2 regions of the Streptomyces sp. NPDC002537 genome follow, and region 2 is predicted to be linked to the other one. Evidence: riboswitches for the same ligand, from Rfam matches in the RefSeq annotation. Region 2 holds a riboswitch; the other holds the start of a gene.

Region 1 (3,402 bases), on a different contig from region 2:
AGGTCAGCCTCCGGCGACGGCGGGAATGATCGAGACGCCCGCACCGTCGGGGGTGGGGGTCGCCAACCCGCCCTCGAATCGCACGTCGTCGTCATTGACGTACACGTTCACGAACCGCCGCAGCTTCCCGGCCTCGTCGAGTACGCGGGCGGCGATGCCGGGGTGGTTCTTCTCCAGATCGGCGATCACCTCGCCGAGAGTCCCGCCCTCGGCGGGCACTTCGGCCTTGTCACCGGTGTAGGTGCGCAGGATGGTGGGAATGCGAACGCTGACGCTCATGGGGTCACCTTCGGTTGATGTCGACTGAGGGAAGGGCGGGGCAGGTGAGGCAGATGGAGGGAAGGAACGGCGGGCGGCCGCGCCTCACAGCCCCGCGGCGCGGAACGCGTCCAGCGAAGGGCGGATCGTCGCCGTCGGCCCCGCCGCCACCGCGTCCAGGGTCTTGAGCCCGTCCCCCGTGTTGAGCACGACCGTCGTCAGCGAGGGGTCGAGGACCCCGTCCTCGATCAGCTTCCGGGTGACGCCGACCGTCACCCCGCCCGCCGTCTCCGCGAAGATCCCCTCCGTCCGGGCCAGCAGCCGGATCGCGTCCACGACCTCCGCGTCGGTGACGTCCTCGACCGCCCCGCCGGTCCGCCGGGCGATGTCGAGCACGTAGGGCCCGTCGGCGGGGTTGCCGATCGCGAGGGACTTCGCGATCGTGTCCGGCTTCACGGGCCGTACGACGTCGTGCCCGTCCTTGAACGCCCGGGAGACCGGCGAGCAGCCCGCCGCCTGCGCACCGAAGATCCTGTACGGCCGGTCCTCGACCAGTCCCAGCGCGATGAGCTCCTTCAGCCCCTTGTCGATCTTCGTCAGCTGGGAGCCGGACGCGACCGGCACGACGATCTGGTCCGGCAGCCGCCAGCCGAGCTGTTCGCAGATCTCGTACGCGAGGGTCTTCGAGCCCTCCCCGTAGTACGGGCGGAGGTTGACGTTGACGAAGCCCCAGCCCTCGCCGAGCGGGTCGCCGATCAGCTCGGAGCAGAAGCGGTTCACGTCGTCGTAGGTGCCCTCGATGCCGACGAGGTCGCCGCCGTAGACCGCGGCCATGACGACCTTGCCCTGCTCCAGGTCGTGCGGGATGAAGACGCAGGACTTGAAGCCCGCGCGGGCCGCCGCGGCGCCGACCGCGCCCGCGAGGTTCCCCGTCGAGGAGCAGGACAGGGTGGTGAAGCCGAAGGCGCGCGCCGCCTGGACGGCGATGGCGACGACGCGGTCCTTGAAGGAGTGCGTGGGGTTGCCGGAGTCGTCCTTGACGTACAGGCCGCCGGTGACGCCCAGTTCGCGGGCGAGGTTGTCGGCCTTGACCAGCTCGGTGAAGCCGGGGTTGAGGCCGGGCCGCTCCGCGACGTCGGCGGGGACGGGCAGCAGCGGGGCGTAGCGCCAGATGTTCGCCGGGCCCGCCTCGATGCGGCGGCGGAGTGCCTCGGGGTCGCCGGTGGGGAGCTCGTACGCGACTTCGAGGGGGCCGAAGCAGTCGGCGCAGGCGAAGAGGGGACCGAGGTCGAAGCGCTCGCCGCACTCGCGGCACGAGAGGGCGACGGCGGGACCGAACGCGACAGAGGTGCTTGAACTTTCGACAGACTGCACAGCCATGGAGGCGAGGCCCTTTCTCCTCATCTTCCCCGTGGCGGAGGTCGCCACGAGACGGAATTGGCACCTTCCCCGCCGGGAGCCTCGCGTCGAACGACGAAAGACCGGCTGGAGGGTTGCCGGGGCTTCAACGGGCCGTGTCCCTCTGCCCCTCTGGATGAGCGGTATGGCACTGGGCGGAGCCCAGGCGTTTGTGCGCGCGGCGACCCCGACATATGTCGGCGTCCGGCGTTGTTCAGACTGTAACCGAAGGCGCGGACACCGAAGACAGTCGTCCGTACCGCGAGATAGGTCACACAGGGCAGAGGAGTCGGGCACGTGCTGGAAGAGGTGGAGCGCTGGCTGGACCGGCGGTCCTGGTCCGTCGGAGACCGTCCGCTCGACCAGCTGCTGGCGGCCAAGCGGGCGTCCGGCACCACGGTCAGCGTGGTGCTGCCCGCGCTGGACGAGGAGGCCACGGTCGGCGACATCGTGGCCACGATCCGGCGCGAGCTGATGTCGGAGGCGGTGCCCCTGGTGGACGAGCTGCTGGTGCTCGACTCCGGGTCCACGGACCGTACGGCGGAGGTGGCCGCGGCGGCCGGGGCGCGCGTGGTGCACCGGGACACGGTGCTGCCCACGCTGCCCGCGGTACCCGGCAAGGGCGAGGTGCTGTGGCGGTCGCTGCTGGTGACGAGCGGTGACGTCGTCTGCTTCGTCGACGCCGACCTGCGGGACTTCTCGGCCGATTTCGTGACGGGGATCGTCGGGCCGCTGCTGACGGACCCCGGGGTGCAGTTCGTGAAGGCGATGTACGACCGCCCGCTGGGCGAGGTGGCGGGGCAGGGCGGCCGGGTGACCGAGCTCGTGGCCCGTCCACTGCTGAACCTCCACTGGCCGCAGCTGGCCGGCTTCGTCCAGCCGCTGGGCGGGGAGTACGCGGCCCGCCGCTCGTTGCTGGAGCGCCTGCCGTTCCCCGTGGGGTACGGGGTGGAACTGGGGCTGCTGGTGGACGCGCTGCACACGGTGGGACTGGACGCGCTGGCGCAGGTGGACGTGGGGGTACGGGTCCATCGCCACCAGGACGGGCGCGCCCTCGGGCGCATGGCCGCCGCGATCTACCGCACGGCGCAGTTGCGGCTGGCGCGGGGCCATCTGGTGCGGCCGGTACTGACCCAGTTCGAACGATCGGAAGAAGGGGGCTTCGCCCCCCGCTCGTACCCGGTCGACACGGAGGAGAGGCCTCCGATGCGCGAAATCCCGGAATACGTCCACCGCCGAGCGGCGTAGCCCGCCGGGGCGGAGCCTCGGCCCCGAACCGCGCTCCGCGCGGTGTCCTCAAACGCCGGACGGGCTGGATTTCGCGGACGGTGGCTTTAATCTGCGGGCTTGCAGGTTGCGGAGCACGGCCGGCACATCCAGCCCGTCCGGCGTTTGAGGACGCGGCCGCAGGCCGCTCCCGCCGCAGGCGGCGAACCGGCCCGCAGCCGGAGACCAGGCGCAGCCCGGCAGGGCGCCCCGCCGCAGGCGGCAACGGCCGGGTACCCAGTGCGGCAAACGTTTGAACGGCTAGACGCGCGGCAAGGCTGGCCACATGGTCGCTGAGCACATGCAGCCGCACATGCACGCCGCGCGGATCGTCGTCGCCTCCAACCGCGGCCCGGTCTCGTACAAGCTGACCGACGAGGGCCGGCTGACCGCCGGGCGCGGCGGTGGCGGTCTGGTGTCCGGGCTCAGCGCAATAGGGCACGACGCGAGCGCCGTATGGGTGTGCGCGGCGCTCGGCGA
Region 2 (3,402 bases):
CCCCGTCCGGTCAGTGATCGCTGATCGCCACAGCAAGAGCCCCGTCCAGCGCGTGGACGGGGCTCTTCGCCGTCTCCTGGGCCTGGATAGGCTGGACCCGCGAGCCCCGGACGGCCGCGGCTCTCCGACCGACCACCAGGAGCGTGGACCATGAACGTTGTGACCCCGGCAGGCGGCGACAGCGCGGTGGCCCCTTCCTGGCCGGGCCTGCTGAACACCCTGCTGAACGGAGTGGACCTCGGCTCGGACGACACCGCCTGGGCCATGGACCGCATCATGCGCGGCGAGGCCACCGACGCGCAGATCGCCGGGTTCGCGGTCGCGCTGCGCGCCAAGGGCGAGACGGTCGCCGAGATCTCCGGCCTCGTCCGGGCCATGTACCGGCACGCCAACCTCATCGAGGTGCCCGGCCCGAGCGTGGACATCGTGGGCACCGGCGGCGACGGCGCCAAGACCGTCAACATCTCCACGATGGCGTCCATCGTCGTCGCGGGCACCGGCGTCAGGGTCGTCAAGCACGGCAACCGCGCCGCCTCGTCCGCCAGCGGCGCCTCGGACGTCCTGGAGAAGCTGGGCGTCAACCTGGACCTCGCCCCGCGCCGGGTCGTGGAGGTCGCCGAGGAGGCGGGCATCACCTTCTGCTTCGCCGTGAAGTTCCACCCGTCCCTGCGCTACGTCGCGGCCGCGCGGCGCGAGCTGGGCATCCGTACGACCTTCAACGTGCTCGGGCCGCTGACCAACCCCGCGCGGGTGCGGGCCCAGGCGACCGGTGTCGCCGACGCCCGGATGGCCCCGATCCTCGCCGGGGTGCTCGCCGAACGGGGCTCCTCGGCCCTGGTGTTCCGCGGCGACGACGGGCTGGACGAGCTCACCACCACCGCGACCTCGCGGGTGTGGATGGTCCGGGACGGACAGGTCACGGAGCAGCCCTTCGACCCGCGGGACGTGGGCATCCCGCTGGTCCCGGTGGACGCCCTGCAGGGCGCCGACGCCTCGTACAACGCCGATGTCGCCCGCCGCCTGCTGGCCGGCGAGACCGGGCCCGTACGGGACGCGGTGCTGCTGAACGCGGCCGCGGCGCTCGTCGCGCTGGAGCCGACCGACGCACCGCTGACCGAGCAGATCGCGGCCGGCATCGCGAAGGCGGCCGAGTCCGTCGACTCCGGTGCGGCGAAGCTGGCCCTGGACCGCTGGGTGACGGCCAGCAACAAGTAGGCACCCGGGCGGGAAAGAGCGAAGGGCGTCCGTGATGCGGACGCCCTTTTCGCCCGGCGATCAGTTGTGTCATACTCCCTGCCAGGTCACGAGTGACAGCGACACGGCCCCGGCCCGCTGTCCGGCAACCCTCCTTCCGTGGCGGGGTGCCCCGGGTGATGACCGGGTCGCAGACAACAAGGTCTGCGGCAAGCGCGGATCCCTCGCCAGGGATCCTGGTCGTCGAGGGAGATCCTCCATGATTCAGCGAATGCGATAGGGCCGAAGGCCCGTTTCCCCCGCGCTCCGCACGGCACGACCGTGCGCCGAGCCGTCCTTTCCGCACCCCCGCGGAGCTCTCTCTCGCGGGTGCGTGCGCACAGACTTTCCGCCTGTACCCGGGAGAATTCGCCATGTCCGCATGCCCTGTTGCCGTCGAGCCCACCACCGACCGCACCCCGCTGCCCGTCCTCGGGAACGACGTCCGCGTCCCGCTGGTCACCGGGGGAGAGGTGACCTACGCGGCGCTCGACTACGCGGCCAGCGCCCCCGCGCTCCAGCGGGTGTGGGACGACGTCGCGGCGTACGCCCCGTACTACGGCAGCGTGCACCGCGGCGCCGGATACCTCTCCCAGCTGTCGACCGACCTCTTCGAGAACAGCCGGGCGGAGATCGCCGGGTTCCTCGGCTGCCGGCCGGGCGACCAGGTCGTCTTCACCCGCTCGACCACCGACTCGCTCAACCTCCTCGCGGCCGTACTCCCGCCGGACACACGGGTGTTCGTCTTCGAATCCGAGCACCACGCCGCGCTGCTGCCGTGGGAGCGGCGCGCGGACGTCACGGTCACCTACCTCGACGCGCCCCGGTCGCCCGGCCAGGCCGTGGAGATCCTGGAGCGCGCCCTCACGGACCGCGAGCCCTACGGGCCGGCCCTGGTGTGTGTGACCGGGGCGTCCAACGTGACCGGAGAGCTGTGGCCCGTACGGGAGTTGACGGCCGCCGCGCACGCGCACGGTGCCCGCGTCGTGGTCGACGCGGCACAGCTCGTGCCGCACCACCCGGTGGACGTCGCGGAGTCGGACGTCGACTGGATCGCCTTCTCCGGGCACAAGCTGTACGCGCCGTTCGGCGCCGGCGTCCTGGCCGGGCGGGCGGACTGGCTGCGGGGCGCGGAGCCGTACCTCGCGGGCGGCGGCGCCAGCCGTACGGTGGCCCGGGGCGCCGACGGCGGGGTGGCCGTCGAGTGGCACGACGGCGCCGCCCGGCACGAGGCGGGCTCGCCCAACGTCATCGGCGCCTACGCCATCGCGTCGGCCTGCAGGGCGCTCCGCGAGGCGGGGCTGGACCGGCTTGTCGCGCGCGAACGGGAGTTGATCGCGACGGTCCGCGAGGGTCTCGCCGGGGTGCCGGGGGTCCGGGTGCTCTCGCTCTTCGGCGACGACGCCCCGCGCGTCGGTGTGCTGTCGTTCGTCGTGGACGGCTGGAACAGCTCGCACTTCGCGGCGGCGCTGTCCGCGGAGTACGGCATCGGGGTGCGGGACGGGCTGTTCTGCGCACATCCCTTGGTACGGACCCTGCTGGGCGGCGGCCAGGACGCCTCGGGCGAGTGCGGGGCCCCTGACGGGGGGTCGCTCAACGCGGTGCGGGTCAGTTTCGGGGCGGGGACGCCGGACGAACACGTGGCCCGCTTCGTACGGGCGGTCGGTGAGCTCGTGGCGCACGGTGCGCGGTGGTCCTATCGGACGGAGAGCGGGCGGTGTGTGCCTGCGTGACGCTCTGGCTGCGGGCCGGTTGCCGCCTGCGGCGGGGGCGGCCTGCGGCCGCGTCCTCAAACGCCGGACGGGCTGATTTTGCGGGCGTTGTCCGCAGCCTGCGGGCCGCAGGCCGAAGAGCCACGGTCCGCACAATCCAGCCCGTCCGGCGTTTGAGGCCGCGCCCGGAGGGCGCTCCCGCCGCTGGGGGTCCCCCCGGCCGAAGGCTGGGGGAGGCAACGGACCCGCAGTCGGAAACGGAACCCGCCGTAGGCGCTACGCGTCCAGGCCGATCGCGAACGCGGCTTCCAAGTCGTGCTGGGAATAGGTGCGGAACGCGATATGGGTCTCCGTCGACACCACGCCCGGCACCTTGCTGATGCGGCCCGGAATGACGTCGGCCAGGTCGTCGTGGCGAGCGACCCGCACCATCGCGATCAGGTCCTGCGCCCCGGTG

Evidence for each region. A riboswitch is a leader RNA that binds a small molecule or an ion and turns the genes downstream of it on or off. The one in region 2 is predicted to bind S-adenosylmethionine.
Region 1: another riboswitch for S-adenosylmethionine. It lies ahead of thrC (threonine synthase); the one in region 2 lies ahead of ACWD4A_RS21280 (aminotransferase class V-fold PLP-dependent enzyme).

Annotation. Positions count from the first base shown of each region.
Region 1 covers NZ_JBSFWT010000106.1:18,764-22,165, forward strand. Annotated here, with positions in the region: gene ACWD4A_RS31430 (MoaD/ThiS family protein) at 4-279, opposite strand; gene thrC (threonine synthase) at 364-1,638, opposite strand; SAM riboswitch class I at 1,656-1,799, opposite strand; gene ACWD4A_RS31440 (glucosyl-3-phosphoglycerate synthase) at 1,954-2,904, shown strand; gene ACWD4A_RS31445 (alpha,alpha-trehalose-phosphate synthase (UDP-forming)) at 3,209-3,402, shown strand, end outside.
Region 2 covers NZ_JBSFWT010000047.1:22,172-25,573, reverse strand. Annotated here, with positions in the region: gene trpD (anthranilate phosphoribosyltransferase) at 151-1,215, shown strand; SAM riboswitch class IV at 1,300-1,416, shown strand; gene ACWD4A_RS21280 (aminotransferase class V-fold PLP-dependent enzyme) at 1,608-2,966, shown strand; gene ACWD4A_RS21275 (Lrp/AsnC family transcriptional regulator) at 3,222-3,402, opposite strand, start outside.